4 regions of the Nocardiopsis sp. NPDC101807 genome follow, and region 4 is predicted to be linked to each of the others. Evidence: riboswitches for the same ligand, from Rfam matches in the RefSeq annotation. Region 4 holds a riboswitch; each other region holds the start of a gene.
What was found. A riboswitch is a leader RNA that binds a small molecule or an ion and turns the genes downstream of it on or off. The one in region 4 is predicted to bind thiamine pyrophosphate.
Positions count from the first base shown of each region.

Region 1: it holds a riboswitch for thiamine pyrophosphate, as region 4 does, so the genes downstream of both, thiD (bifunctional hydroxymethylpyrimidine kinase/phosphomethylpyrimidine kinase) here and thiO (glycine oxidase ThiO) in region 4, are expected to answer to the same signal.
Region 2: it holds a riboswitch for thiamine pyrophosphate, as region 4 does, so the genes downstream of both, thiC (phosphomethylpyrimidine synthase ThiC) here and thiO (glycine oxidase ThiO) in region 4, are expected to answer to the same signal.
Region 3: it holds a riboswitch for thiamine pyrophosphate, as region 4 does, so the genes downstream of both, ACIRPH_RS24205 (ECF transporter S component) here and thiO (glycine oxidase ThiO) in region 4, are expected to answer to the same signal.

Region 1 covers NZ_JBIWMK010000001.1:1,064,764-1,072,197, reverse strand. The annotation lists gene ACIRPH_RS04600 (pyridoxal phosphate-dependent aminotransferase) at 1-72, shown strand, start outside; gene ACIRPH_RS04595 (glycosyltransferase family 4 protein) at 209-1,345, opposite strand; gene ACIRPH_RS04590 (DUF6457 domain-containing protein) at 1,591-1,839, shown strand; gene ACIRPH_RS04585 (alanine/glycine:cation symporter family protein) at 2,075-3,514, shown strand; gene thiD (bifunctional hydroxymethylpyrimidine kinase/phosphomethylpyrimidine kinase) at 3,630-4,436, opposite strand; TPP riboswitch at 4,425-4,522, opposite strand; gene ACIRPH_RS04575 (DedA family protein) at 4,628-5,326, opposite strand; gene ACIRPH_RS04570 (DUF368 domain-containing protein) at 5,353-6,273, opposite strand; gene ACIRPH_RS04565 (acyl-CoA synthetase) at 6,685-7,434, opposite strand, start outside.
Region 2 covers NZ_JBIWMK010000004.1:441,022-448,455, reverse strand. The annotation lists gene ACIRPH_RS14870 (KGGVGR-motif variant AAA ATPase) at 1-2,400, shown strand, start outside; gene thiC (phosphomethylpyrimidine synthase ThiC) at 2,459-4,147, opposite strand; TPP riboswitch at 4,141-4,252, opposite strand; gene ACIRPH_RS14860 (SOS response-associated peptidase) at 4,365-5,216, opposite strand; gene ACIRPH_RS14855 (DUF3068 domain-containing protein) at 5,281-6,360, opposite strand; gene ACIRPH_RS14850 (alpha-(1->3)-arabinofuranosyltransferase) at 6,357-7,434, opposite strand, start outside.
Region 3 covers NZ_JBIWMK010000008.1:155,915-163,348, forward strand. The annotation lists gene ACIRPH_RS24185 (protein kinase) at 1-1,075, opposite strand, end outside; gene ACIRPH_RS24190 (enoyl-CoA hydratase/isomerase family protein) at 1,452-2,240, opposite strand; gene ACIRPH_RS24195 (energy-coupling factor transporter transmembrane component T family protein) at 2,296-3,087, opposite strand; gene ACIRPH_RS24200 (ABC transporter ATP-binding protein) at 3,084-4,580, opposite strand; gene ACIRPH_RS24205 (ECF transporter S component) at 4,686-5,297, opposite strand; TPP riboswitch at 5,408-5,515, opposite strand; gene ACIRPH_RS24210 (transglycosylase domain-containing protein) at 5,613-7,434, opposite strand, start outside.
Region 4 covers NZ_JBIWMK010000007.1:75,130-82,563, forward strand. The annotation lists gene ACIRPH_RS21670 (polyprenyl synthetase family protein) at 1-502, shown strand, start outside; gene ACIRPH_RS21675 (DUF418 domain-containing protein) at 614-1,939, shown strand; gene ACIRPH_RS21680 (SDR family oxidoreductase) at 2,008-2,901, shown strand; gene thiE (thiamine phosphate synthase) at 2,986-3,654, opposite strand; gene ACIRPH_RS21690 (Rv2175c family DNA-binding protein) at 3,722-4,099, opposite strand; TPP riboswitch at 4,207-4,319, shown strand; gene thiO (glycine oxidase ThiO) at 4,349-5,557, shown strand; gene thiS (sulfur carrier protein ThiS) at 5,566-5,781, shown strand; gene ACIRPH_RS21705 (thiazole synthase) at 5,784-6,566, shown strand; gene pknB (Stk1 family PASTA domain-containing Ser/Thr kinase) at 7,072-7,434, shown strand, end outside.

The DNA.
Region 1 (7,434 bases), on a different contig from region 4:
GCCATGCTGCTCGACGCCGCTCCCAGCGCCGTCGTCACGAGGGCCCGGGCCACCGCCCAGACCGTCGGCTAGACCATCCCGGCGCCCGTCCCGTGGAAGGGGGCGGGGCGGGCGCACACTCTTCCGGCCTCCCCCGGACGCTCCTTCCGGGGGAGGCCGGAGCCCTGTCCGGCGCCGGACCGCTCCGGTCCCCGCCGACCGGAGCCGCTCAGGCGGACCGCGCGGCGTCGGTCCCCCGCGCCGCCAGTTCGCGGCTGGGCGTGATCACCGCCCGGTAGTGGCCGATGAGCTGGTCGCCGACCGCCTCCCAGCTGCGGTGCGCCACCGAGGCGCGGGCCCGTCCGGCCATCCTCTCCCGCACGGCCCCGTTGTGGGCCAGGCGCCCGACCGCCACGCGCAGCTCGCGGACCGAGTCCGGCGCGAACAGGAGCCCGTTGTGCTCGGGGACGACCAGGTCCAGCGGCCCGCCCGCGGCGGGGGCGACCACCGGCACCCCCGAGGCCAGCGCCTCCTGGACGGCCTGGCAGAACGTCTCGTCGGCCCCCGTGTGGACGAACACGTCCATCGACGCGTACAGCCGGGACAGCTCGGAGCCCGTGCGCTGCCCGGTGAAGACGGCGTCGGGCAGGCGGCGGCGCAGGCGGGAGCGCTCGGGACCGTCCCCGACCACGACCAGCCTGATGTTGCGCAGGCGGGCCACGTGGGCGAGCAGGTCGACCCGCTTGTCCCGGGCCAGCCTCCCCACGTAGCCCACGACGGTCTCGCCGTTCGGCGCGAGCCTGCGGCGCAGGCCGTCGTCGCGGTGGGCGGGGGAGAACCGGCGGGCGTCGACACCGCGCTGCCACAGGTCCAGCCGGGGGAACCCGCGTCCGGCCAGCGCCTCCATGGCGGCAGAGGAGGGGACGAGCGTGCGGTCGACGGCGGAGTGCGTGCGCTTCAGCAGGGACCAGACGCCGTCGCCGCCGGGCAGGCCGTAGCGCGCCGCGAAGCCGGGGAGGTCCGTCTGGAACACCGCCACCGTCGGGAGGGCCCAGCGGCGGGCGGTCTCCACCGCCGCCGATCCGAGCAGGGCGGGCGAGGCCAGGTGCAGCACGTCGGGGGCGAAGGCGCGGACGGCCGCGGTCATCGTGCGCCGGGCGGGGAGGCCCACGGGGAAGTCCCGGTAGAAGGGCAGGGGGAGCGAGGGCATGCGGACCACGGGGAAGCCCGCGTAGGAGGACGGCCCGGGGCCGGGGGCCAGGACGAGGGCCCGGTGCCCGCGCGAGGCGAGCAGTTCGGCGACCCGGCAGACGGAGTTGGTCACCCCGTTGACCTGCGGGAGAAAGGACTCCGTCACGATCGCCACGCGAAGCGGCTGAGAGGGCTCGGTCGGTGGCATGCGGGGGCTCCCAACGCCGGGGGAAGGCTGGTGCCGACACTAGGACCGCCGGATGAACCGCGGTCCGGCACGGGGGGAACCCCTTCCGAAGCGCAGGCGTGGGCCGGGCGATCGGACGGTGACCCGCCCGCGCGCGCCTGTGGCCGCCCGGTGACGCCCGGATGGCTATGATCGCCTGACGTGACCGCCATCCCTCTCCTAGGAGTCGCCCGGTGACCCTCGTCGAATGGGCGGAAGCCGTCCACCGTGAACTGGAGCTGACCGGTACGGAGCCCCTGGGCAAGGAGGACGTCGACCGCGTCCTCGACCTCGCCAGGGACGCCGCCCACTCCGTGGCCCGCCCCGCCGCCCCGCTCACCACCTACCTGCTCGGCGTCGCCGTCGGCCGGGGCGCCGACCCGGCCCGGGCCGCGGAGGTGCTGAGCAGGCTCGCCCTCTCCCACAAGAAGGACGACTCCTGACCGCTGCCCTCCCCCAGGGGCCCCGCGGTGACCGGGGCGTCCGGCGGGCGGGCGCCCCCGGCCGCGGTGCGGCGGGCACGGGGCGCGGCGGGCAAGGCTTCGCCGCGTGTTGCCGTGATTTCCCTGCGTCACCGCCCGGTGTCCACTAGCGTCGGCACGTCCCTCCGGACCGCCGGACCCCGCCTCGCCGTGCCGGTGGCGCCGGGCCGACGCGCGCACCGAGACGGAGACCCCCGTGGACCTGCTGCTCGACATGGCCGGAGTACTGAGCGGCATCATCTGGGGTCCGCTCGTCCTCCTCCCGTTGCTGCTGGTCACCGGGGTCTACCTGACGATCCGGCTCCGGGCGCTCCAGTTCACACGGCTCGCCCACGCCCTGTGGCTCGCCCTCGTCCGGCGGGAGGAGGTCGGCGAGGGCGTCAGGGGCGACATCTCGCACTTCCAGGCCCTCAACACCGCCCTGGCCGCGACGACCGGCGTCGGCAACATCGCCGGGGTGGGGCTGGCCATCGGGCTCGGCGGGCCGGGCGCCCTCTTCTGGATGTGGGTCACCGGCGTCCTCGGCATGGCCACCAAGTACAGCGAGGCCCTGCTCGGGGTGAAGTACAGGGTCACGGACGAGAGGGGCGAGCAGGCCGGCGGCCCGATGTACTACCTGCGCCGGGGCCTTCCCGGGGGCCTCGGCGTCCTCCTCGGCTGCTCGTTCGCCGTCTTCGGGGCGGTGGCCGCCTTCGGCATCGGCAACGGCACCCAGGCCAACGCCGTGGCCGAGGCGGTCAACGACGCCACCGGCGTCGACCGGCCGATCGTCGGCGCGGTCCTGATGCTGCTGACCGCCGTGGTCGTCCTCGGCGGCATCAGGGGGATCGGCCGGGTCGCCTCCGCCGTGGTCCCGTTCATGATCATCGGCTTCGTCCTCATGAACCTTCTGGTCCTGGCGGTGCACCACGACCGGATCGGCCCCGCCTTCGCGCTGGTCCTCGGCGACGCCTTCACCGGCACCTCCGCGGTGGGCGGGTTCGCGGGCGCCACACTGATGCACGTCATCCGCCAGGGCGTCTCCCGCGGCATCTTCTCGAACGAGTCGGGCATGGGCACCGGCGCCATCGCCGCCGCCGCGGCCAGGACCGACCAGCCGGTCCGCCAGGCCCTCGTCGCGATGACGCAGACCTTCGTCGACACCGTGATCATGCTGACCCTGACCGCGATGATGATCATCACGACCGGGGTGTGGCAGGACACCGGCGCCGCAGGAGTGGAGGGCGGCGACAAGGGCATCCTGCTCACCACCTCCGCGATGGAGGTCGGCCTCGGCCGGATCAGCCCGGACCTGGCGGGCCTGGGCCCCGTGTTCGTCACCTGCGCGGTGGTGGTCTTCGCCTACACCACCATCCTCGGCTGGGCCTACTACGGCGAGAGGTGCGTCGTGTACCTGGCGGGGCGCGCGCTCGTCGTGCCCTACCGGCTGCTGTTCATCGCGTTCGTCTACGTCGGCGCCACGGCGCAGATCGACGCGGTGTGGCTGTTCAGCGACATCGCCAACGGGCTCATGGCCCTGCCCAACCTGATCGGGCTGCTCCTGCTGTCCCCGGTGGTCGTCGCGGAGACGAGGAAGTTCTTCGCCCACCCGGACTGGCGGGACCCGGACGCGGTCATGGAGCCCGTACGGGGGTAGCGGTACGGCCGGCGGCCCACCGCGCCCCGGCCGCGGCCCTCGCGGACGGGCCGCACCGCCGGGGCCGGGCCTCACCGGGGAGGGCGCCGGCCGCGCCCTCCCCGGTCGGCGGGCCCTACTTCCACCAGGCGTGAAAGTGGTGCACGGGCCCCTGTCCGCCTCCGGCGTCGATCTCGTCCGCCCGCCGGAGCGCCTCGGTCAGGTAGGCCTTGGCGTCGCCCACGGCGGAGGCCGTGTCCGGCCGCTGCGGGAGCAGGGCCGCGATCGAGGAGGACAGGGTGCACCCCGTGCCGTGCGTGTTGCGGGTGCGGACCCTCGGCGAGCGGAACTCGACCGGGGCGGAGTCCCGGGTCACCAGGATGTCGACGCAGTCCTCGCCGGCCAGGTGGCCTCCCTTGAGCAGGACCCCGCGCGGACCGAACTCCAGCAGGCGGAGGGCCTGGTCGTGCATCGCCGCCAGGTCGGCCGCCTCCGGCTCGTCCAGCAGGTCGGCCGCCTCGGGGAGGTTCGGCGTGACCAGGTCCGCCCGGGGCAGCAGCCGGGTGCGCAGCGCGTCGACGGCGGAGGGTTCCAGCAGCCGGTCGCCGCTCTTGGCCACCATCACCGGGTCCACCACCACGCGGGGCAGTCCGTGGCGCCCGATCGCCTCGGCGACGGCCTCGGTGACCTCGGCCGTGCCGAGCATGCCGACCTTGACCGCGTGCACCGTGGCGTCGGAGAAGAGGGTGTCCATCTGGTGGGCGACGAATTCGGCGGGGATCGGGTGGACCCCGGTGACGCCGCGCGTGGACTGGGCGGTGAGGGCCGCGACCACGGTCATGCCGAAGGCCCCGTGTGCGGAGAAGGCCTTGAGGTCCGCCTGGATCCCGGCGCCCCCGCTGGGGTCGCTGCCGGCGATGGACACGATGTTGTACGCGCTCATGGGCGTTCCTTCGCTAGTACGAACTAGGGCAGGTTCGACGGGTGTGCTCTCAGCCGGTGGACCCACCGGCACCCCGCGCCGTCGGGGCCGCCGCGTGGGCGGCCCCGCTCAGTGTGCGGCCGACCCGAGGGGGTCGGCGTATGTGTTCCGGGCGTGCGGGCCCGAGGGGCCCGTACGGCTGCCGGCGCCGTTCAGAGGGTGGGTGCGTTGTCCGCGGACCGGGCCTTGAGCAGCTTGCGGACGCGGGCGATGACGAACCACAGGAACAGCAGGGCGATGATGACGAGCACGATGTTGCTGATGAGGCCGCTCCACTGCACCAGGATCGGCTTGATGGCCGGGCCGAAGGCGTAGCCGAGGCCGATCCAGATCGAGTTCCAGACGGCGGAGCCGATCACGGTGTACACGGAGAACTTGAGGATGGGCATCCGCTCGATGCCCGCGGGGACCGAGATGAAGCTGCGCACCAGTGGCACGCACCGGCCCAGGAGCACGGCGAGGCCGCCGAAGCGGGCGAAGAAGCGCTCGGCCTTGTAGAAGTCCTCGACCTCCAGCAGGGGGGTCTTCTCCACCAGCCACTTGGTGCGGTCCCGGCCCAGCAGGGCGCCGATCGCGTAGAAGCCCCAGGCGCCGACCAGGCAGCCGATCGTGGCCCACAGGATGGCGAGCCAGACGTTCATGTGCCCGTCGTAGGCCAGGAAGCCCGCACCGGGCAGGACCGCCTCGCTCGGCATCGGGGGGAAGAAGGTCTCGATGAACAGGGCCACGCCGACGCCGGGCTCGCCCAGGGTCGTCATCAGGCTCAGAACCCAGCCGATGAAGCCCTCGTACTCGTGGACGACCTCGCCTTCCATCGCCAGGTTCGACGCCGTCCACAGATTCGCTGTCATGAGAAGTGGCTTTCCGTTCTTTCCGGTCAGACGCCGGTCGGGACGTGGGCGGCCTCGGCCCGCGAGCGCTTGCGGCGCTCCCAGACGATGGCGGCGGTCACGATCACGAAGCCGGCGACGATGAAGACGACTGTCACGGGGACGTCGGTGGGGGTGACGACCTCGCGGGACTCGGTCTGCCACGGCCACAGGGCGCGCAGCGAACCGGCCATGAGGCCGGTGAGTACAACGAGGGTCATGTGGTGAAAGTTCTCCAGGAGGTGCTGGAGCAACTTCACGAACAGGGACAGGCCGGTGAGCATGCCCAGGGCGAAGACCGCCAGGTAGGCGATGTCCAGGTCGCCGACCGCGCTGATCGTCGGCTCGTAGAGCCCGAGGGTGAGCAGGATGAAGGAGCCGGACAACCCCGGCAGGACGAGCGCGCAGACGGCCACCGCGGCGGCGAGGAAGACGACCGCCGGGTGGGTCGGCAGGTTGGCGCCCGGCAGCCCGGTGAGCACGAACGCCGCTACGGCGAACACCAGCGCCACGGCGTAGTGCCCGGCCCTCCAGGGGCGGCCGGCCCCGGAGTAGGGGATCCACAGGCACGCCAGGACGAGCCCGAAGAACAGCGCGTAGGCGTACTGGGTGTAGGCGTCGACGAGCGGGGCCAGGAGGAGGGCGGCCAGGACCAGGAACACGGCCATGCCGACCAGCGCGGGAACCAGAACGCCCCAGTCCACCTGCCGGAACCGCTCCCGCGCGCGCTCCCCGCCGCGCCCCCGGGGGACGTCCGCGACGTACCTCCTGATCCCGCTGACCACGTGGCCGGCGCCCCCGATGAGCTCGTCGTAGAGGCCGACGATGAGGGCGACGGTCCCGCCGCTGATGCCGGGAAGGGCCTCGGAGGCGCCCACGGCGCCGCCGCGCACCGCGTCGAGGAGGTAGGAGCCTGCGGAATGGGCCATCTGGATAGTTGGACGCGGCCCGGGGAACCCGGGAGAAATGCGCCTTCCTCCGTCCTAGGTGTCTCGCCCGTGCACGCGAATGCGCGACGGGAGGGGGATGAGGCGAAAAGGAGACTGTCCGAATCGGCCGGAGAGTGCGGCCGTCGGGTTCTACGGTACAAGGGGCGGAGGCCGCTGTGGGCAGGCGCTGGGGAGAGTTGTGGACGACCGTACCCCGCCCTGAGCCGTCACAGCGAGGTCTGACAGAACCCCTACGTGGCCTTTGTCCTGGAATGTCGTAATTTTCGGCCCTGGGGAAGGGTGACTGGATAGCATCCGAAAACTGTGCTTCGTCTCAGTGACAGGGTGTGGTCTTCCACAGGGCGGACACCGTCCCGGCCCTCGCGCCGAGGGCTCCGCGGACCGCGGCCGTCAGTACCGCAGCGGGCTCGGGCGCGGGGCCCCGCCCTCGTCCCGGGCCACCGACGCCGCCCACCGGTAGTCCTGCTTGCCGACGGCCGTGCGCCGCACCCGGTCCACGAAGTGGACGGTCCTCGGCACCTTGAACCCCGCCAGGCGCACGCGGCAGTGGTCCAGCAGGGCGGACTCCTCCAGGAGGGCCCCCGCGGCGAGGGAGACCAGGGCCGTCACCCTCTGGCCGAGCCGCTCGTCCGAGGCGGGCACCACGATCGCGTCCTCCACCGAGGGGTGCGCCTTCAGGGCGGCCTCCACCTCCTCCGGGTACACCTTCTCCCCGGCGGTGTTGATGACGGCGCTCCCGCGTCCCAGGAGGACGATCGACCCGTCCACGGCCCGCGTCCCGAAGTCGCCGGACAGGGCCCAGCGGCGTCCGTCGGCGTCGGTGGGGAAGGTGCGGGCCGTCGTGATGGGGTCGTTGTAGTAGCCCAGCGGGATCCGGCCGGTCCGCGCGATCCGGCCGACCTCGGGCGAGCCCGGCGGGAGCGGGCGCAGCGCCTGGTCCAGCACCGCGATGCTGCCGCCCATCGTGAAGCTGCGGGCGTCGGCGGCCCCCTCCAGGGACCCGGGGCCGTCCGGCCCGCCGCTCCCCTCCGCGGCGGTCGCCGAACCGCACACGCCCGTCTCCGAGCCCCCGTAGGAGTCGGCCAGGGCGACGTCCTCGCGCCAGGCCCGCCACAGGCCGCGCACCTGCGGGGTGAGCGG
Region 2 (7,434 bases), on a different contig from region 4:
TCGGACCTTCGCCGTCTGCCCCAGCTCCGTGAACGCCGCATCGTTCGCGAGCTGGCCGACCCGCTACCACGTCCCGGATCCGACCAGTTCGCCTCCGGGGTCCAGGTTCTCGCGTTCCACTCCTTCAAGGGCGGGGTGGGAAGAACCCTCCATGCCGTCGCCCTCGCCGACCACCTCGCCCGACGCGGCAGCCGTGTCCTTCTCGTGGACGCCGACCTGGAAGCTCCCGGCATCACGTGGATGTACCAGGAGCAGGGCGGGCAGATGGACTTCGCCTACGAGGACTTCCTGGCAAGCCTGCACGGTTCGGTCGACGAGGACAGAACACGCGCCGTCGCCCTGGCCGCGTCGTACCTGCCCAACCAGCACATCGGCAGGTATCCCGGCGGAGGAGCCGTGCTCGTGCTGCCCGCCAGCCGACGGAGTCTCCTCACTCCGCCGAGGATCGACCCCGGCGATCTGTTGACGCCCGACCGCTCGCGCTACTTCGTCTCCGAGGCCCTGGCGGAACTCACGGAGTCGGCCGGGGCAGACGTCGTCATCGTGGACCTTCGTGCCGGTTCCTCCGAACTGTCCGCGCCACTCCTGCTCGACCCCAGGATCCAGCGCGTCTTCGTCACGACCCTGAGCGGCCAGTCCCTCTCCGGGACGACCCGACTCATCAGGCAACTCGGCCACCGGGCGCCGTCGATCCACGGCACCGATCCTGTCAGCTCCGCAGTGATCACCCAGTTCCGCCACGACGCGCACCGGGAACAGGTCGAGACCGCGCAGCGGAACCTCTCGGACGCACTGGCCGGTTCGGTCATCGTCACGGAAGAGAGCCTTGAGGACGAGAACACGCTTCTCGACACCGACGTGTTCACGCCGCCGCTGCTGAGCCCCTTCAACGAGAACCTGTTGGCGCTCCCGCCCCAGTGGGACGGGGTGGTGGCAGCCATCGAACGCTCAGGGGTGAGGGAGACGCTGTCCGCGCTGGTGCCGGAACCACCGGTCCAGGTCACCCCGTCACCGGAAGAACAACGGATCGACGTCCGAGACCAGCGCCGGCACCTGGCGAGCTCGGCCGAAGACCTCGTCTACGCCGAGAACCAGGGCCTCACGTCGGCGACCGGGTTCCTCGCCACCGAGCCCCTGCGGCGCCTGGTCGGCGACCACCGGACCGAACCCCCGATCGCCCTGGTGCTCGGAGCCAAGGGAGCGGGCAAGACCTTCACGTACGCGAAGGCGTGCGCGGCACGGGAATGGCGCCTCTTCGCGGAGCAGTCGGACGTCTCCGATGTCACCTTGGACGCCTCGATCGTGCCCGTCCTGGAGCCGGACTCCCTCCAGCAGAACCAGGCGAGCCTGACGACACAGACCCTGCGGGACTCCTTCGCGGAGCGACACGGCGGTACGGCAGCGACCACCATCGATATCCGTGACACCCTCAGCCGGGCCCTCTCCGACCTCCCCGCCGACGACACCCTCCGGTGGCGGTCGATGTGGTTGCGTTGCCTCGCCATGGCCGCAGGGGCCGAGGTGTCCGACCGCTCTCCCGAGGAGGCGCTGGTCGCGCTCGGAGCGCGGGTGCGCGCCGTCTTCGTGATCGACGGTTTGGAGGACATGCTCCAGAAACTGGACTCAGAGGTCAAGCGCACCGCGCTGCGAACGCTGTTGATCGACACCCTCAACTGGCTCCGTGCCCTGCGCGGGCGACCACTCGGCATCATCGCCTTCGTCCGCAGGGACCTGGTGAACTGGGCGGTACAGCAGAACAGCAGCCAGCTCGCGGACCGGTACAAGTCGTACGCGCTGCGCTGGGACAGCACGGACTCCTTGCGTCTGACCGTGTGGATCGCCTCCCAGGCCGGGGCACTGGACCGGCCCGAACTGGACATATCCGACATCGCTGAGGACGACCTGCCCAAGATCCTGGTGCCCCTCTGGGGCTGGAAGATGGGCTCCGAGAAGTCCCGGGAGGCACGCTCCCACCTCTGGGTCCCCGCCGCTCTGGCGGACTACAACAAACAGGTCCAGGCCCGTGACGTCACGGCGTTCCTCGCCGAGTCGGCCAAACTGTCCCTGGGGTCCGGCAACAGCCGTTGGACGGACCGGGTGCTGGCCCCCTCTGCCATGCGCACCGCCCTGGCCCGGTGCAGTCAGATCAAGATCGACGCGATCAAGACGGAGAACCAGGATATCGGCAAGCTTCTCGCCCGTCTCCAGAGCCGCGGAGCCACGGTCACCGTGCCTTTCAGCCTCGACGACGTCGGCCTGACTACGGAGGAGGCGGACGCCCTCCTCACCGCGGGAGTGTTCTACTTCGACGACAGCAGCGGGCAGTACAGGGTGCCGGAGATCTACCGTCACGGACTGGGATTCAACATCAGCCGCAAGGTACGAGTGCTCAAGCCCTAGGAGCCGGAAGGCGGGCGGGGGAACCTCGGGGCGGTTCCCCCGCCTCGGGGGACACTGGCTACTCGGCGAGGGGGAGGTACACGCGTCTGCCCTGTTCGGAGAACTCCGCCGACTTGTCGGCCATGCCCCGCTCGATGGCAGCGACGGTGTCCAGGCCGTGCTCCTCCGCGTAGCGGCGCACGTCCTGGGTGATCTTCATGGAGCAGAACTTGGGCCCGCACATGGAGCAGAAGTGCGCCGTCTTGGCCGGTTCGGCCGGCAGGGTCTCGTCGTGGAAGGACCGGGCGGTCTCGGGGTCGAGGGACAGGTGGAACTGGTCCTGCCAGCGGAACTCGAAACGCGCCTTGGACAGCTCGTCGTCCCACTCCTGGGCCCCGGGGTGCCCCTTGGCCAGGTCGGCGGCGTGCGCGGCGAGCTTGTAGGTGATGACGCCCGTCTTGACGTCGTCGCGGTCGGGCAGCCCGAGGTGCTCCTTGGGCGTGACGTAGCAGAGCATCGCCGTGCCGAGCCAGCCGATCTGCGCGGCGCCGATCGCCGAGGTGATGTGGTCGTAGCCGGGGGCCACGTCGGTGGCCAGGGGGCCGAGCGTGTAGAACGGCGCCTCGCCGCACAGCTCCTCCTCCAGGCGCACGTTCTCCGCGATCTTGTGCATGGGGACGTGCCCGGGTCCCTCGATCATCACCTGGACGTCGTGCGCGCGGGCGACGTGGGTGAGCTCCCCCAGGGTGCGGAGCTCGGCGAACTGGGCCTCGTCGTTGGCGTCGGCGATCGACCCGGGGCGCAGCCCGTCGCCGAGGGAGAAGGTGACGTCGTACTCCCGGAGGATCTCGCACAGCTCCTCGAAGTGGGTGTACAGGAAGCTCTCCCTGTGGTGGGCCAGGCACCAGGCGGCCATGATGGAGCCGCCCCGGGAGACGATGCCGGTGACCCGGCGGGCGGTGAGCGGCACGTACCGCAGCAGCACCCCCGCGTGCACCGTCATGTAGTCCACGCCCTGCTCGCACTGCTCGACCACGGTGTCCCGGTAGACCTCCCAGCTGAGCCGGGCCGGGTCCCCGTCGACCTTCTCCAGTGCCTGGTAGATGGGCACGGTGCCGATCGGGACGGGCGAGTTGCGCAGGATGCGCTCGCGGGTCTCGTGGATGCGCCTGCCCGTGGACAGGTCCATGACGGTGTCGGCGCCCCAGCGGGTGGCCCACACCATCTTCTCGACCTCCTCGGGCACGGAGGAGGTGACGGCGGAGTTGCCGATGTTGGCGTTGATCTTGACCAGGAAGTTCTTGCCGATGATCATCGGCTCGGACTCGGGGTGGCAGCGGTTGGCGGGGATCACCGCGCGGCCCAGGGCCACCTCGGAGCGGACGAACTCGGGGTCCACGCCCTCGCGTTCGGCCACGAAGCGCATCTCGGGGGTGAGGGTCCCGGCCTTCGCGCGGGCGAGCTGGGTGGACGCGCCGCCGGCCGGCGGGCGGTCCCCGGCCCAGGCCAGGCGGGTCGGGGGAAGGCCCCGGTGGACGTCGACGGACACGGCGTCGTCGGTGTAGGGGCCGGAGGTGTCGTACAGGTCGAAGTGGCTGCCGTTGCTGAGTCCCACCCTGCGCCGGGGCACGCGGAGCGTGTGGCCCTCCGGGGTCACGACCTCGCGATAGACCTTGGATGATCCCATGATGGGACCGGTGGTCACCCGGTGAACGGCGGTGTCGGAACCTCTGGTGGAACTGACGTCACGACCGTCGGTAGCCGTCATGGCATGCCTCCCTACGTCGGAATTACCCGAACAGGTTCTGCGGTCGGCGACACCGTCGAGTCGCCCTCTCAGCCCGCCATGGCGCGAGCTCCCGCGTTGCGTATTCACATGTGTGGGCACGTCGTGCGTGCCGCGGCGCCTCGATCCCGGCGCCGGGGCCCTGCGGCCCCGCACACCATACACAGGTCCGCCCCCGCTGTGTCCACCGCCACAGGGGTCAGAAAAGTGTCCCCGGTTCGCCACCCCCGGTGTCGGTGAGGGGTTCGAGCAGGTCGGGACGGTTGTTCTTGATGGTGTTGACGTCGGTGGACACCTCGTCGACCGCGAACCGGTCGACGGGGGTCTCCCCCAGCAGGTGCGCGAGCTCGTCGGCGCCCGAGGCGGGGTCCAGCCAGGCGGCCCAGTCCTCCGGAGGCACGACGACCGGCATGCGCTCGTGGATGTGGTCGAGCCCGGGCGCCGCCCCCGTGGTGATGACCGCGCAGCTCCACACCCAGGCGGCGGGGTCGTCCTCGGGAACCTCGGGGTCGCGCCAGCGCTCGAAGATGCCCGCCATCGCCAGGGGGCGGTCGTCCCGGTAGTGGATCGCGTAGGGCTTCTTGTCGGCCTTGGCCTTGCGCTTCTTGTGCTGGGGGTCGGTCGCGGGCGAGGTGCTGGCCTGGACGGTGCCGTCCTTGCCGACGAGCTGCCACTCGTAGTAGGCGTCGGCGGGCAGCAGGCACCGGCGGCGCCGGTAGGCGGTGCGGAAGGCCGGCTTGTCGGCGACCGTCTCGCTCCGGGCGTTGATCATCCGGTAGCCGACGTTGCGGTCCCTGGCCCAGGAGGGGACGAGGCCCCAGCGCAGCGTGTGCAGGCTCCTGGGCCCGGGCGGGCCCTGGTCGCCGGCCCGGGGCGGCGACCCGAGCACGGCGTACACCGGTCTTCCCGGCGAGATGTTGTAGTCCGGCTCCAGCTCCTCCAGCGGCGGCCACGACCGGGGATCCGCCTCCTCGGTGAGGGCCTGCTCGGGCAGCCCGAAGGCGAGCTGCAGCTGGTGCACGTTCCGGGACTGGGCATAGCGACCGCACATGTGTCCGATACTACGGCGTGGCCTTCCCGCCCACCGCCGGAACACAGGCGCGGACGGGGCCCGGTCACCACTGCGGGTCGAGGGGCTCCCCGGCGCGCCGGCGCCCGCGCCCACGGGCGGGGGCCTCCCGGCCGGCGTCCGCGTCCCCGCTCAGCGCACCGTCCGCGGGTGCGCCGTCCGCGCGGTGGCCCCGCCATGCCTGGACCAGGCCGACGAGGACCGCCAGCCCTCCGAGCGGCCCCAGGGTCCGGGGCGCCCAGGAGTCCAGGGCGCGCAGCAGCACCGACCTGACGCGGGCCTGCTCGGCGTAGCCGGAGACCTGGTTGTCCGCCATGGCCAGTTCCGCGTGCAGGAGGGGGACCTCGCCCCCGTCGTCCTGCGGACGCAGGGTCTCCGCACGCGTCTCGTGGGCGTCGACCACGATCCCGCTGACCGGCTCCACCCAGAACGTGCGGCTCACCTCCAGCCAGCGCGTGGCGGTGACCGTCCCCCGGGCGCCGGACCGGAACAGCTCGGCGGGCACCGGGCGCGCCGACTCCGGAACCTGGGCGGCCTCGACCCACTGGCTGTACCGGCGCACGGGGACCCCGGCGACCTCATCCCACTCCTGGAACTCCAGCATCGGCGCGGAGCGCACCTCCGCGTCGTAGAACGGGTGGTCGCCCTCCTCCGCCCCGGGCGGCCACGAGTACACGAGCCCCGCCTGGCGGACCGCGCGGTCGCCGTCGACGTGCTCGCCGCAGCAGTTGACCGCCCTGCCGGTCTCGCGGTCCACGATCACCCGCCGGCTCCAGTGGTCGATCATCCGGTCGGGCGCCGAGGTGTCCACGGACACCTCCCACGCCGACCAGTCCCCGCCGTGGGCCGAGCCGTCCACACGGGTCACCCGGGTGAGCTCCGCGGCCTCCACCCACCGCCAGGTGGAGGTGTCGAGGTAGCCCGCGTCCTCGTCGACCATCCTGACGTCGAACCGGGTCTGCGCCGGCAGCAGGGCGATCCTCTCGTGCACGTACAGCGGCAGCAGGGCGGCCAGTGTCAGCAGGAACGCCCCCAGCGCCACCATGACGGCGCCCCGCGGCACGGCGCGTGCGGGGGACCCGGGCGGGCCGACCTGGCTGTCGGCCGGCGTCCCGATCGCGCTCATGCTCGGGCCTCCTCGGAGTCGGGCTCCCTCAGGTCGTCGTCACGGGGCTCCGCCGCCGGGGCGCCCCGCCCGTCCGCCCCGCCGGGGTCCGGACGGCGGGTGGACCCGGCGGCCCCCGGATCCGCCCGGGCCTCCCCCCGGGCCGGGGCCGGGTCGGCGTCGTCCGGGTCCCCGTCGCCGCGCTGCCCCAGGGCCAGGACGAGCCTGGCGAGCGCGGGCAGGCACAGCAGCTGGGCCGCCCAGCCGCGCAGCGCTCCCCCGAACGCCTCCGTGACGTCGTGGAAGGGCATGTACAGGGCCAGGTGGGTGCCCAGGGCCAGGGACAGCCCGGCCAGGCCCAGCGACACCACCGGGGGCCACGGCCCGGCCAGGTGGGGCAGGAGGCGCCCGCCCATCGACGGCCGTCCCGGTCTGGCGTGCCTCAGCCGCCGGGGCGCGCGGCGGCCCAGCCACCACATGCACAGCAGGATCAGACCGACCAGGGCCGCGCCGACCCAGCCCGCGACCCAGACCCCGTAGGCCAGGCCGAGCGGCAGGACCGCCCAGCGGCCCGCCCAGCCGGGGCCGGCCGCGGGCAGGGACCGGGAGCCGCGCGGGGGCGAGGACCGGTGGGCGCGCCCGCCCGGCAGGAGCCGGCGGGGCCACAGCGCCGCCACCACCAGCACCGCGGCCAGGACGGCTCCGGCGGCGAGGGCTCGGTGGTAGGCGGCGTCGGGCGTGTACGTCAGGGTGACCGTGCCCGCGCTGCCCTCCGGGAGGACCCAGGCCTGCTTCCACCCCTCCAGGCGGATCGGCTCCAGCGGCGCGTCCCCGCCCTCCAGGACCGCACGCCAGCCCTCGTTGAAGTTCTCGTTGACGACCAGGAAGCTGTCCTCGTCGACGTCCACGTCGAACCGGCGCTCGCCGGGCCCCCACTCGTGCAGGGCCTCCACCTCGGCCGTGGTGACCTCGGCCCGGTCCGCGGCGGGCCCGGCGGAGCCGATGAGCGCCGAGCGCACCTCGTAGCGGTTGCCCGGGTCGACCACGACCCGGTTCTCGCCCTCGACCAGGTCCAGGTCCGTGCAGCTCTCGTAG
Region 3 (7,434 bases), on a different contig from region 4:
CGGACCACGCGCCGGAGGCCGGGTTCGCACCGCTGCTCGTGTGCGCGGGCCCCCAGCCCTCGTCGCCGGCGCCGCGTCCCGCCAGGTATCCGGCGGCTCCGCCGAGCACCGCGCCGGCCGCCCCCGCAGCCGCGGCTCCGCCCGCTCCCCGCCCGGAGTCCTCCGGTCCCCCGCCCGCGGGGGCGTTGTAGACGGTGTGGTTGCCGGTGAGCCCGGTGGACCGGACCCCCTGGTCCTCGGTCCAGGGCAGGTCCAGGTTGAGGCGGCCCGCCTCCGCGACCAGCTCCGCGGCCGTGGGGCGGTTGCGCATGTCGCGGGAGACGGCGCGGTTGACCAGCGGGCGCAGCGCCTCGTGCATCCCGTCCATGTCGATCTCGCCGTTGAGGATGCGGAAGAAGATGACCTCGAAGGAGCCCGCGCCGTAGGGCGGGCGTCCCGTGGAGGCGAAGGCGACGGTGCCGCCCCAGGCGTGGATGTCCGTCGCCGGACCGAGGTCGGTGCCCTCGATGACCTCCGGGGACAGGTAGCTGGGGGTGCCGACGAACGTGCCGGTCTGCGTCAGCTTGGCGCCGTCCACGGCGTGCGCGATGCCGAAGTCGATGACGATCGGCTCGCCGTTGGAGATGATCACGTTGCCCGGCTTGAGGTCGCGGTGGATCACCTCCACCGCGTGGATGTCCTGGATCGCACGGGCGAGCCCGGTGATGAAGCGCGTGAGCGCGCGGCCCCGGAGCGGGCCGTGGTCGGTGACGGTCGCGTCCAGCGTGGGCCCGGGGATGTACTCGGTGACCACCCACGGGAGCTCGGCCTGGGTGTCGGCGTCGATGACCTCCGCCACGTTGGGGCTCTGCACCCGTCGCATGGTCTCGACCTCGCGGGCCAGCCGGGCCCGCGCGATGTGGTCGCCCGCGACCTCCGGCTTGAGGACCTTCAGCGCGACGAACTGGTCGGTCCGGGGATCCTCGGCCTGGTACACCACGCCCATTCCGCCCTGCCCGATACGGCGGCGGATCACGTAGTGGCCGATGCGCTCCGGCAGCTCCTCACCCGTGGGGAAACCTGCCGACATTGCCATCGAGAACTCATCCCCTCAAAAGACCGCATACCACCACGTCCAGCTTATCGGCCGGGGGATGGGTCAACATTGGCTTGTGTGGCCCGTCTCGGACCGGTGTGGTCTGTTCGGGACCGCCGGAGGGTCATGGGGGTCCGGCGGCCCGTCCGCCCTCGGACGACCACCACCGAGTATGACGGAAAACTGACGTGGGCGGTTCCGACCCGCTCGTCTCGACTGGCCGGATCCGGACGACCGGAGCAGGTCCTGTATCGCTACTTAACCTGACAAATGACTAAAACCATGCCAAAAAACAACAAAGCTTTGGGGAAGGGAGGGGCGGGCGCACCGGCCCGAACGGCCCGGACCCCCGCCCCGAACTGCGCGGCGACCCGCGTCAGCGCCCGTTGAACACCGCCTTGCCCGGCCCCTGCTCGACGAAGCTCCGCATCCCCGTCTTCTGGTCCTCGGTCGCGAACAGCCCGGCGAAGTGCAGGCGCTCGATCTCCAGCCCCGAGTCCAGGTCCGTCTCCAGGCCCCGGTCGACGGCCTCCTTGGCCGCGGCCAGCGCCACGGCGGGCCCCTCCGCGTACCGGGCCACCAGGGCCACGGCCGCCCGGTAGACGTCCCCGTCCGGGACGACCTCGTCGGCCAGCCCGATGCGCCCGGCCTCCTCCGCCCGCACGTGCCTGCCGCTGAAGATCATCTCCTTGGCCCGCGCGGGCCCGATCAGGCGCGGCAGGCGCTGGGTGCCGCCCGCCCCCGGGATGACGCCGAGCTGGATCTCGGGAACGCCCAGCCTGGCCCCCTCCCCCACGACCCGGAAGTCGGCGGCCAGCGCCAGCTCCAGCCCGCCGCCGAGGGCGTACCCGGTGACGGCGGCCACGACGGGCTTGGGGATGCGGGCCACCAGGGTCAGGGCGTTCTGGAGGCCGCGCCCGTACTCCAGCATCTCCGCGTGGGTGCGGTCCGCCATCTCCTTGATGTCGGCCCCCGCCACGAACACGCGCTCGCCGCCGTAGAGCACCACCGCGCGCACGGCGGGGTCCGCGGAGACCCTCGTGGCGGCCTCGGCGATCTCCGCCGTCAGCACGGCGTTGAGCGCGTTGACCTTCGGCCGGTCCAACCGGAGCACGGCCACCGCCGGGTGGTCCGGATCGGTCTCCACGCGCACGAACTCGCCCACGAACTCCACCTCTTCCACTTCGACGTCACTGTCCCGGGCTACCTAACCACCCGTGTCAGGAGAACAGCAGCACCAGGGTGCCGAGCCGCGCGGACAGCGCGTACGCCCCCGCCAGCAGCAGGGCCGCCCCCGCGAGCAGGAGCGTGTCCCCGCCCCGCCAGCGGCTCTCCCTGGCCCGTGTGCGGGGCCCGGTGCCGAACGCCCTGGCGTCCATCGCCGTCGCCAGCAGGGTTCCCGTCCGGATCGACCGCACCAGCAGCGCGAACAGCCTGCCGAAGAACAGCGTGACCATCCGCACCGGGTTGCCCCCGGCCTCCAGGCCGCGGGCCCTCCTCGCCAGCGTCACGGTCCGCCACTGGTCGGCCAGCAGGGGGATCAGCCGCAGCGCCGCCAGCACGCCCATGGCGGGGCGCTCGGGCACCTTCAGCCTCTGCACGAGCCCGTCGGCCATCTCGGTCGGATCGCTGCTGACGGCCGCGACGAGGCCGGGGAGGGCGATGGCGAGCAGGCGCACCGCGGCGCCCAGCGCCCCCTCCGCGCCGTGTTCGCCGTACAGGTAGTTGACCAGCCCGCTGGAGAGCCCCATGAGCAGGAAGGGGCCGCCGAGGACGAGCAGGGTGCGCCGGCCGATCCCGCTGAAGGGCAGGACCAGCAGAACGCCGGCCAGCACCACCCCTCCGGTGACCGCGTCCACGGCCGGGACCAGCCCGAGCCCCAGCAGCAGCGCGGCCAGGAGCTTGGCGGCCGGGTTGAGCCGGGTGAGCCGGCGGCGCGCTCCCCCGTCGCCCGGCGCCTCCGGGGCGGAGGCGTCACCGCCCCTGCGGCCCCGGTCCTCCGAGACGCTCACAGCTCCGCCTCCCCCGCCGTGCCCCGGACCGCGCGGCCCTCCGCCACGCGCACCCGCACGTCCGCGAAGTGCCGCAGGAGCAGTTCGTCGTGGGTGGCCACGACGACGGCGCACCCCCCGGCCCTCAGCCCGTCCAACAGCTCGACCAGCTCCGTCCACGTCCGGGTGTCCTGGCCGAAGGTCGGCTCGTCCAGGACGAGGACGCCGGGCGCGTGCGAGGGGCCGGAGCTGAGCGCCGTGGCCACCGACAGCCGCCGCTTCTCGCCCCCCGAGAGCGTGTAGGGGTGGGCGTCGGCCAGGCCGGTCAGGCGCAGCCGCTCCAGCAGCTCGTCCACCCGTTTCTCGGTCCCGGGCCCGTCCGCCCCGGCCCGCCGCGGGGCGAACAGCAGCTCGTCCCGCACGGTGCCGGTGACGAACTGGTCCTCCGCGTGCTGGAAGACGGTGCCCACGTGGCGGGACAGGAGCCGGGCGGGCCAGCGCGCCAGGGGCCGCCGGTCGGCCCCTGCCAGGGGGCCGCGCGGCAGGACCGCGCCCCTGTGGGGTCGGGAGAGCCCCGCCAGCAGAGTCAGCAGCGTGGACTTGCCCGCCCCGTTGGGGCCGGTCAGGGCGGTCGCCGTGCCGGCCGCGACGGAGAGGTCCACCCCGTCCAGCACGGTCCTCCGGGGCGGGGCGCCCACCCCCAGCTGGGAGGGGGTGCGCGCGGTGACGCCCACCGCCTCGACGCGGGGGCCGCCGCCCGGCGCGGGGACCGTGGCGGGGGAGGGCTCGTGACCGGGGACCCACACGCCCTGCTCCGCGAGGGAGCGCCCGTGCGCGGCGAACACGTCCGCCGGGTCCCCGTCGGCGACCACTCCGCCGCCCGGTGCGACGACCACGACCCTGTCCACCAGTCCGACCACGTCGGCGACCCGGTGCTCGACCAGGAGCAGGGTCGCCTCGGTCTCGGCGAGCAGGCGTTCCAGGACGCCGCGCACCAGGGCCGCGCCCGCGGGGTCGAGGTTGGCGGTGGGCTCGTCCAGCAGGAGCAGGCGCGGGCGCATGGCGAGCGCGCCGGCGATGACCAGCCGCTGCTTCTCACCGCCCGACAGCGCGCCGGTGGGGTGGTTCCGCCCGTACGGGAAGCCGACCGCGCCGAGCGCGTCGTCCACCCTCGGCCAGATCAGGCCGGGGTCCACCCCCAGGTTCTCCGGGCCGAAGGCGACGTCGTCGCCCGCGCGGGCCATCACCAGCTGCGTCTCCGGGTCCTGGCCGACCAGGCCGACCCCTCCACGGCCCCGGTCGGCGGGGAGGCCGTCGACCAGCAGCGTCCCCTCCTGGTCGCCGTTGAGGGCGCCGTCGGGGCCGGTGAGTCCGGCGAGGGAGTGCAGCAGGGTGGACTTGCCCGCCCCGGAGGCGCCGAGCAGCAGCACGCGCTCACCGGGCCCGACCGTGAGGTCCACCCCGCGCAGGGCGTAGGACTCGCGGCCCGCGTGGCGCCACCCCCAGCCGGACAGCTCGACGCGTGCGCCGCCCCCTCCGGGGGACCGGAGGGGGGCCGGTGCGGCGGGGTGCTCCGCGGTCGCCCCCGTGGGGCCGCGGCGGTCGTGGTCGGCCACGGGTCAGCCCCTGGCCGAGGGGAAGGGGGCCAGCGCGCCGGACCTGGCCAGCGCGGTGGTGAGGAGGCGGGCGCCGACGCCCGCGATGACCGCCGCGCTGATCACGACGATGACGCCGTAGACGAGCTGGAAGTGCAGGGGCCAGGTCACGTTGTAGACGATGTTGTCGCGGACGGCCGGGGAGAGGCCGGCCGCGGCCGCCGCGAGCACGGCCACGCCCATGCCCCAGCGCCGGTAGCCGAAGGCGAGGAAGACCAGTTCGGGGAGGAGGCCCTGGAGCGTCCCGTCGAGGATCACCATGACCCCCCACTGCGTCCCCAGCACCGCCGACACCAGGGAGGCCGCGATCGAGGTGAGCAGTGCGGCGCCCGGCTTGCGGATGACCAGTCCGCCGAGGACGCCGGAGATCAGCCACATGCCGTAGACCGCCGCCTGCGCGGGTGGGAAGCCCACGAAGAGCGGGGTCGTGACCGACCAGACGATGTTCCAGAGCCAGAAGACGACGCCGACGGCGACGCCGATCACGGCTGCCACGACGATGTCGACGGTGCGCCAGCCGCGCAGCCGTCCGAGGACGTCGCGCCAGAATCCGGTGCGCCCGGTATCGGTGCTCATCAGGTGGTGTCCCTTCGTCGGGGTGGACGAGGGCCCATGTGGCCAAGAGCGACGCCGGAGGACGTGCCGCGCCCCGGGACCGTCCCGGGTGCGCGGGAGCACGCCGCCGGAGACGGGTTCCTACGACTTCCTTCGCTGGCATGACCCAGATCAGGTGTGTAAGGGTCTGCGGCCGGGTGCCGCACTCTCAGCGCTCACGCGCTCCCCTGTCGGTTTCCCTCCATTATGCGTCAACAACGGGGGCCGCGGGGTGTTCCCTCCCCGCGGCCCCCGTTTTCCGCCCCTCGTCGGGGCCCCGCCCGGCGGCGGGAGCGGTCAGGCGTCGCCCTCGTCGTCCCCGCCCTTGGGCGGTGTCGACGACGGGTCGCCGAACGCCTTCGGCGACGGGGCGAAGCCCTCGGCCGGCAGGTCGGCGGTGGCCCCGCGCATGGTGGCCTGCCAGATGGGGCCGGGCAGCGTGCCGCCGTAGACGATGCCGTAGTAGCGCCCGCCGATCGTCACGCCCTGGAGCGGGTTCTCCTCGCCGCCGCGCATGTCGCCGACCACCACGGCCGACGCGAGGTTCGGGGTGTAGCCGGCGAACCAGGCGTAGGCGGCGTTGTCGGTGGTGCCGGTCTTGCCCGCGGCGGGGCGCCCGAGGCCGAGGCCGTTGGCGGTGCCGCCCTTGAACGTCTGCTGGAGCAGGTGGTTGACCCCGTCCGCGACGTCGCGCCCGACCCTGCCCTCCTCGCAGTCGGTGCGCGCCGCGACCTCCCGGGTGCCCTCGGCGCCCTCGCGGCCGATCCGCACGGAGACCACCGGGACGGGCTCGCAGTAGGTGCCGCGGGCGGCGAACGTGGCGTACGCGTTGGCGACGGTCAGCGGGGACACCTCCTGGTCCCCCAGGGTGAAGGAGCTCCAGACGCCCAGCGGCTCGCCGTCGGCGCGGTGGATGCCGACCCGCTCGGCCATCTCCGAGGTCTCGCAGAGGCCGACGCGCTTCTGGAGCTGGGCGAAGTAGGTGTTCACGGACCCCTTGGTCGCGCTGATCATGTTGTGCCGGCCGCCGTCGCTCTCCCCGGCGTTGCTCACGCTCCACCCGGACATCACGCCGCCGTCGCAGTTCTCGAGCCCTCCGACCGAGACGCTCTCGGGAGAGGAGAAGCTGGTGCCGTAGCCCAGCCCGGAGTGCAGGGCGGCGGCCAGGGTGAACGTCTTGAACGTCGACCCCGCCTGGTAGCCGAGCGAGCCGCCGGCCTCGCTGTCCACCGCCAGGTTGAGGGAGGTCGTGCCGAGCGCCTCGTCGTCGAACCCGTAGCGCAGGTTCTGCGCCATGCCCCGGATCCGGCCGGTGCCGGGCTCGACGATGGCCTGGGCGGCGAACTTGGTGGACTCCTCCGCCGGGACGTACCGCTCGATGGCCTCCTCCGCGGCCCGCTGCGCCTCCCCGTCGAGCGTGGTCCGCACGGTGATGCCGCCCTTGGTGAGCGCCTCGTCGCGCTCCCCCTGGAGCTCCCCGAGGATGTCGGAGCCGCGCAGCCAGCGCATGACGAAGTCGCAGAAGAACGGCTGCTCCGAGTGGTAGCAGCTGCCTCCTCGCGGGGTCGGGTCCAGGGCGAGCCCCCGGCTCGCGTACTCCTCGACCTGCGCCGCGTCCAGGTGCCCGGTCGCGCCCATCCGCTCCAGCACCAGGTCGCGGCGCTCGCGCGCGGCCTCGCGGTTGTTGAGCGGGTCGTAGAACGAGGGGCTGCGCACGAGCCCGACGATGGTGGCGGCCTGCGCCGGGTCCAGGTCGGCGGCGGAGACGGAGAAGTACCTCTGGGCCGCGACCTCGATGCCGTACGCCCCCGCCCCGAAGTAGGCGAGGTTGAGGTAGCCCTCCATGATCTCGTCCTTGGTGAGGCGGTCCTCGATGTCGATGGCGTGGCGCAGCTCCAGCAGCTTGCGGCCCAGGGTCTGCTCGCTGGCGCGCTCCACCTCCTCCTCGGTGGAGGCCTGCTCGATGAGCAGGTTCTTGACGTACTGCTGGGTGATGGTGGACCCGCCCTGGGTGTCCCCCTGCGCGGTGCGCATGGCGGCCCTGAGGACGCCGCGCAGGTCCAGCCCGGAGTGCTCGTAGAACCGGTCGTCCTCGATCGCCATGAGGGCGGCGGGCACC
Region 4 (7,434 bases):
CGAGGCCGCCCTGCGCGTGATGCGGTACAAGTCGGCCAAGTACACGGTGGAGCGCCCCCTGCACCTGGGTGCGGCCCTGGCGGGCCGGTACGAGGAGCTGGCGGGGGTCTACACGGACTACGGCCTCCCGCTGGGCGTGGCCTTCCAGCTGCGCGACGACGTCCTCGGCGTGTTCGGCGACCCGTCCACCACGGGCAAGCCCGCCGGCGACGACCTGCGCGAGGGCAAGCGGACGCTCATCGTCGCCGAGACGCTGGCCCGCACCGGGGCCGCCGACGGCAGGCGCTTCGCCTCCCTGCTGGGCGACCCCGGACTGTCGGCGGACGCGGTCGAGTGGATGTGCGGGCTGATCGAGGGCTCGGGCGCGCTGCGCGCCTGCGAGGACCTCGTCGAGGAGTACGCCGGGCAGGCCGTGGCCGCCCTGGACAGCCCCGAGCTGGACGCGGACGCCCGCGAGCCGCTGCGCGCCCTGGTGGTGGCGGCGACCGCACGCACCCACTGAACCCGCCCCTTAGGGGGGATCCCGGGGTTTTCCCAGCACAAAAGTACGTTGTGCCCGACTTCGTCCTCCGGTTGAATCGTCGAAAGACCTAGCGCGACCGGAGGACACCCCATGTCTGGGCACACCGTCTCACGAGGCCCGACGGACGCGGGCGAACGGGCGCTCGCCCCCGACCTGGCACGCGGGTTCATGCTCCTGTTCATCGCGATCGCCAACACCGTCTGGTACCTGTGGGCCGTCCCCATGGGCGGCCTGAGCGCCCACCCGGAGCCCGGGGGCGTGCTGGACGCGGCGGCGCAGTTCTTCACCGTCGTCGCGGTCGACGGGCGCAGCTACCCGATGTTCGCGTTCCTGTTCGGCTACGGCATGGTGCAGCTCGCACGGCGCCAGGAGGCCGCGGGGGCGGACGCGAGGGCCGTCGACGCGCTGCTCCGCCGCCGCAACCTGTGGCTGCTCGCGTTCGGCCTCGTGCACGCGCTGCTGCTGTGGATGGGCGACGTCCTGGGCGCCTACGGGCTGGCCGGCCTGCTCCTGGGCTGGCTGTTCCTGCGCCGCAGGGACGCCACCCTGCTGGTGTGGGCCGGGCTCCTGACCGGCCTCATGCTGCTGCTGTCGGCCGCCGGCCTGGTCGGCCTGGCGCTGATGCCCGCGGACCAGCCGGCGATGGCGGGTCCGGGCATGGACGACATGGCCTTCAACATCGGCAACCCCTCGATCCTGGGCGCCGCGCTCGGGCGGCTGTCGGTGTGGCCGCTCATCGTGCTCGGGCAGGGCCTGCTCGGCCTGGCCGTGCCCACGGCGATCCTGCTCGGCTTCTGGGCGGCTCGCCGCCGGATCCTGGAGGAACCGGGACGCCACCTGGTCCTGCTGCGGCTGACGGCCGCCGTCGGCGTCTCCGTCGGGTGGCTGGGCGGCCTCCCCTCCGCGCTCGTCCAGGTCGGGGCGTGGGACCTGACCGTCGCCCAGGGCGGCATGCTGGCGCTGCCCCACATGGTGACCGGTCTGGCCTGCGGCGTCGGCTACGTGGCGCTGATCGCCCTGGTCGCCCACCGGATCCGGGCGGGGGGCCGCGGGCCCGGCCCGGTGGCGACCGCCCTGAGCGCGACCGGCAAGCGGTCGCTGTCGGCGTACCTCGCCCAGTCGGTCCTGTGCGCGCCGGTCCTGACCGCCTGGGGGCTGGGGGTCGCGGCCCACCTGTCGCCGTGGTCGATGTTCCTGTTCGCGGTGGGGGTCTGGCTGGTGACGGTGGTCGGGGCGTACGCGCTGGAGCGCGCGGGCAGGCGGGGCCCGGCCGAGGTGCTGCTGCGCCGGCTGGCCTACCGGGGGACCGCGGGAACCGCGCGCCGGGAGTCCCCCGAGGGCGCTCCCGGGGGCGACGGCGCAGGCCCTCCCGCGGGGTCCGGCGAGGGGAAGGGCCAAGAGCTCACCACCCCCTGACCCGGACGCGCAAAAAGCCGCGTGCCGGTGAGTGCCCGGCAGGCCCTCGTACTTCAGGATGGGGTGTCATGGGCGACGATCACATGACAAACCACACCATAGGTGTGACCGGGGCGACCGGGGCGCTGGGCGGGCGGGTGGCAGCCCGGATCGCACGGCTCGGACTGGCGCAGCGGCTCATCGTGCGCGACATCAACCGTGCGCCGGAGTACCCGGGCAGCACCGCGGCGATGGCGGCCTACGAGGACACGGCGGGCTTCGAGCGGGCCTGCCGGGGTGTGGACACGCTGTTCCTGGTCTCGGCGACCGAGTCCGAGGACCGGATGGCCGTCCACCTGAGCGCGGTGGACGGGGCGGTCCGCGCGGGGGTGTCCCGGATCGTCTACCTGTCCTTCCTGGGCGCGGGTCCGGCCGCCACGTTCACGTTCGCGCGCACGCACTTCTACACCGAGGCCCACATCAGGTCGACGGGGGTGCGGTACACGTTCCTGAGACCCAGCCTGTACCTGGACCTGCTGCCCGGCTGGGTGGGGGACGACGGCGTGGTGCGCGGCCCGGCCGGCGACGGCCGGGTCGCGTGGGTGTCCCGGGACGACGTGGCGGACGTGGCGACGGCGGTGCTGACCGACCCGGCGACCGCGCTCGCCTCGGAGGACACGACCCACGACGTCACCGGCCCGGAGGCCCTGACCCTCGGCGCCACGGTCGACAAGCTGGGCACGCTCACCGGCCGCTCCGTCCGGTACGTGCCGGAGACCTGGGAGGAGGCCCTGGAGTCGCGCCGCCCCACCGGCGCCCCGGAGTGGGCCGTCGAGGGGTGGGCCTCGTCGTACGCCGCGATCGCCGCGGGGGAGCTCGACGAGGTCGCCCCGACGGTGCCCAAGCTGACCGGCCACCCGGCCCAGTCCATCGAGGGGTTCCTCCGGCGCCATCCGAGCGCCCTGTCGCACGTCGGGGTCTGACCGCCGCACGCCCGCCCGCCACCGCCGCGCCCCGTGCGCGGCGGTTTCGTCGTCCCGGGGCGCGACCGGGCCGGGAGTTCCCGCTCAGCCCCCGGTGCGGGCGGTCAGGCGCTCGCGCAGCCCGGCCGCGGCGGCCCGGGGGTCCTCGGCCTCGGTGATCGCGCGCACGACCACGACCCGGCGGGCCCCCGCCTCCAGCACCGCGTCGATGGTGGTCGCGTCGATCCCGCCGATGGCGAACCACGGGCGGTCCGTGCCCAGGGCGGCGGCGCGCTCGACCAGGGACAGGCCGGCCGCCGGGCGGCCCGGCTTGGTGGGGGTGGCCCAGGTGGGGCCGACGCAGAAGTAGTCGCTCCCGGCCTCCCCGGCGGAGGAGGAGGCGGCCGCGATGTCGTTGTTGGAGCGGCCGATCACGGGGTCGGCCCCGATGATGTCGCGGGCCATGGGCACCGGCAGGTCGCGCTGGCCCAGGTGCAGGACGTCGGCGCGCACCGCGCGGGCGATGTCCGCGCGGTCGTTCACCGCGAGCAGGGCCCCGTGCCGCTCACAGGCCTCCCGCATGACCTCCAGGGCCGCGATCTCCTCGCGGGCCTCCAGCCCCTTGTCCCGGAGCTGGATGATGTCCACCCCTCCGGCCAGGGCCGCGTCGGTGAACTCGGCGAGATCACCGCGCCCGGTCCGGGCGTCGGTGCACAGGTACAGAAGGGATGCGTCCAGGCGCTTGCGCAGGCTGGTTCCATGGCTGGTCCTCACCCCGCCCACCCTAGGCCCTCGCCGGTCGGCCCCCCGGAGGGGAGGCCGCCCGACGGCGCGCCGTTCCCTAGAAGGCCATGCCCTGGGCGCGGCGGCGCACCTCGGTGCCCCGGTTCTCGCGCATCGCCTGGATGGGAGTCCCCGGCAGGGTGTCGTCGGGGGTGAAGAGCCAGCGCAGGGCCTCCTCCGTGGAGAAGCCCGCGTCGGTCAGCAGCACCAGGGTCCCGGGCAGCCCCTTGACGAGGTCGTCGCCGTCGATGAAGGCGGCGGGGACGGACAGCTGCCCTCCGCGGACCACACCCATCATGCGGTTCTCGCGGATCAGGGTCTTGATCCGGTTGGGGCTCACGCCGAGCGGCGCGGCCGCCTCCTTCAGGGTCAGCCACTCGCCGACCAGCGTGTCGATGTCGATGTCGCTTCGTGTCACTCCCCCAATCTGCCACATCCCCGCGGGGCCCGGACACCTTCCGGCGCGGCGGGGTCCGGGCGCCGTGGAGATACCCGCCACTGCCACGCGTTCCGGGAGGAGGTTCTAGGATGGGGACAGACCTCTGCACATCCCGCGGGAGCCGGGTGGGACCCGGCTGAGAGGGAGGCTGTGAGCCTCCGACCGCACGAACCTGATCCGGGTCATGCCGGCGAAGGGAGTGGGAACAGCGCCGTGCGCACCGAGAACGACCCCCGACACGAAACGATTCGTCCTACCAATGGCGGTCCCGGGGACGCGCCGGAGCGGACCGTCGTCGTGGTCGGCGGCGGCCTCGTGGGGAGGGTCACCGCCTGGCGGGCGGCCCAGGAGGGCCTTCGCGTCACCCTGGTCGAGCCCGACCCCGTGACCGGCCCCGCCGGAGCCCGTGCCGCCTCCACCGTCGCGGCGGGCATGCTCACCCCGGCCACCGAGGCCGTGTTCGGCGAGGAGCCCCTCATGGAGTTCGGGGTCCGCTCCGCGGGCATGTACCCCGGGTTCGTCGCCGAGCTGGAGGCGGCCGGCGGGATCCGCGTGGGCTACCGCACCACCGGGACCCTCCTGGTGGCCTTCGACCGCGACGACATGGCCGTCCTCGCCGACCTGCACCGGCTCCAGGAGCGCCTGGGCATCGCCACCGAGCGCCTGACGAGCCGCGAGTGCCGCCGGCTGGAGCCGATGCTCGCCCCGTCCGTGCGCGGCGGCGTACTCGCCCCCGACGACCACTCCGTCGATCCCCGGCTGCTGCTGCGCGCCCTGGCCGCGGCGGGCGGACGCGCGGGGGTCACCGAGACGGCCGGCCGGGCGGAGGAGGTCACGGCCCCCGGCCCCGGGGGCGCCCGGCTGGGCGTGCGCCTGGACGACGGCCGGGTCCTGCCCGCCCACCAGGTCGTCCTGGCCGCCGGCTGCTGGAGCGACCGCGTCGCGGTGCCCGAACCGGTGGTGCCGCCGCTGCGCCCGGTCAAGGGCCAGCTCCTGCGCGCCCGGGTACCGGCCGGGGAGGCGCCCCTCGTCGGCCGCACGGTCCGGGGCCTGGTGAGGGGCTTCACCACCTACCTGGTGCCGCGCGCCGACGGAGAGGTGATCATCGGCGCCACCCAGGAGGAGCTGGGCTACGACACCTCGCTCACAGCCGGGGGCCTCTGGCAGGTCCTGAGGGACGCGCGCGAGCTCGTCCCGGGGGTGACCGAGCTGGAGGTCACCGAGACCTGTGTGGGCCTGCGCCCGGGCTCGCCGGACAACGAACCCCTGCTGGGGCCGACCCGGGTCCCCGGCCTGCACCTGGCCGCGGGGCACTTCAGGCACGGGGTCCTGCTGACCCCGGCCACCGGGGAGGCCATGGCGCGCGCCCTCACCACGGGCGCCCTTCCGGAGTACGCGCGCAGGTTCGCCGCGGACCGGGCGACCGGCGACGCGCACACGACGACGTGGGAGTAGGAGAGGCAGTGCAACTCATCATCAACGGCGACCTCCGCGAGTTCGCCGACGGCACGACCGTGGAGGCGGTCGTCCGCGACCTGACCGCGCCGGGCGGCGGCACGATCCCCGGCGGGATCGCCGTGGCCGTCAACGACGAGGTGGTGCGCCGGGCCGCGTGGGCGGACGGCGCGCTGGGCGCGGGCGACCGCGTGGACGTCCTCACCGCGGTCCAGGGAGGCTGAGCATGGACGGACACGCGACCGGCCGCGCCGAGGACCCCCTGGTGATCGCCGGGACCTCCTTCGGCTCGCGGCTGATCACCGGCACCGGCGGGGCTCCCTCCCTGGAGGTCCTGGAGGAGGCCCTGGTGACCTCCGGGACCGAGCTGACCACCGTGGCCATGCGCAGGGTCTCCCCCGGCGCGCAGGGGTCGGTGTGGGACGTCCTCTCCCGCAACGAGATCCGCGCGCTGCCCAACACCGCCGGGTGCTTCACCGCGGCGGACGCGGTGCGCACCGCCCGGCTGGGCCGCGAGGCACTGGGCACGGACTGGGTGAAGCTGGAGGTCGTGGCGGACGAGCACACCCTGCTGCCCGACCCGGTGGAACTCCTGGACGCCGCCGAGCAGCTCGTGGACGAGGGGTTCACCGTCCTGCCCTACACCAACGACGACCCGGTGCTGGCCCGGCGCCTGGAGCAGCTGGGGTGCGCGGCCGTGATGCCGCTGGCCGCGCCGATCGGCTCCGGGCTGGGGATCCGCAACCCGCACAACCTCGAACTGATCGTGGAGGGGGCGGGGGTCCCCGTGATCGTGGACGCCGGGATCGGCACCGCCAGCGACGCCGCCCTCGCGATGGAGCTGGGCTGCGACGCGGTCCTGCTGGCCACGGCCGTGACCCGCGCACAGGACCCGGTGCGCATGGCCGCCGCGATGCGCGACGCCGTCCGGGCCGGCCGGGGCGCCCGCCTGGCCGGGCGCATCCCGGTGCGCCGGCACGCCCTCGCGTCGTCCCCCGCGGTGGAGTAGCGCCCGCCCCCGGGGCGGCCCGCCGCCGCGCACCGCCGCACACGTCCCGCCGACGGCGCGTTCGGCCCCCGCCGGGGCGTGACGCGCCCCGGCCGCCGGGGCGCACGGGGCGCGTGTTCCGTCCGGGCGTGACCGGTCCCACCCCGGGCGGTCCGCCCGGACGGCCCCCGGGTGCCGCGCCCCCGCGGGGACCGGGCCTCCCGGTTCCCGGACCGGGCGGCCCGGCGCGCACCAGTCCCGTGAGGACCCGGGCGCCGTCCCCGGAACGTTTGGCACCGTCCCCTAACGTGGGATGGGTGTGCGGCCCGACGGAGGGCACAGCACGCTCGCCGATGAACCAGGCGCGAACGCCCGCCACCGAGGGTGGGGAGGCGCGACGCGACCGCGAACCGCGGGGCAGACCTGGCGTGGGCTTCCGCTATCGTGTCGGTTCGACACCCGGTGTCGGGTACGCGCCACCAACCGCGACAGCCCGCGCTCCCCGCAGCAAGGACACTACTCCGCCGTGGACATGACGACTTCCGACCCGCTCGTAGGCGCGACCCTCGACCGACGCTACTTCGTCGAGTCCAGGATCGCCGGAGGCGGGATGGCGACCGTCTACGTCGCCCACGACCTGAGGCTGGACCGCCGCCTGGCGTTGAAGGTGATGCACCCGTCGCTGGCCCAGGACCCCACCTTCGTCCAGCGCTTCATCAACGAGGCGCACTCCGTCGCCAAGCTCTCCCACCCCAACGTCGTCCAGGTCTTCGACCAGGGTGAGGACCAGGGACACGTGTTCCTGGCGATGGAGTACGTGCCCGGCCGCACCCTGCGCGACCTGCTCAAGGCCCGCGGGCGCCTGTCCCCGCGCGAGGCCCTGAACGTC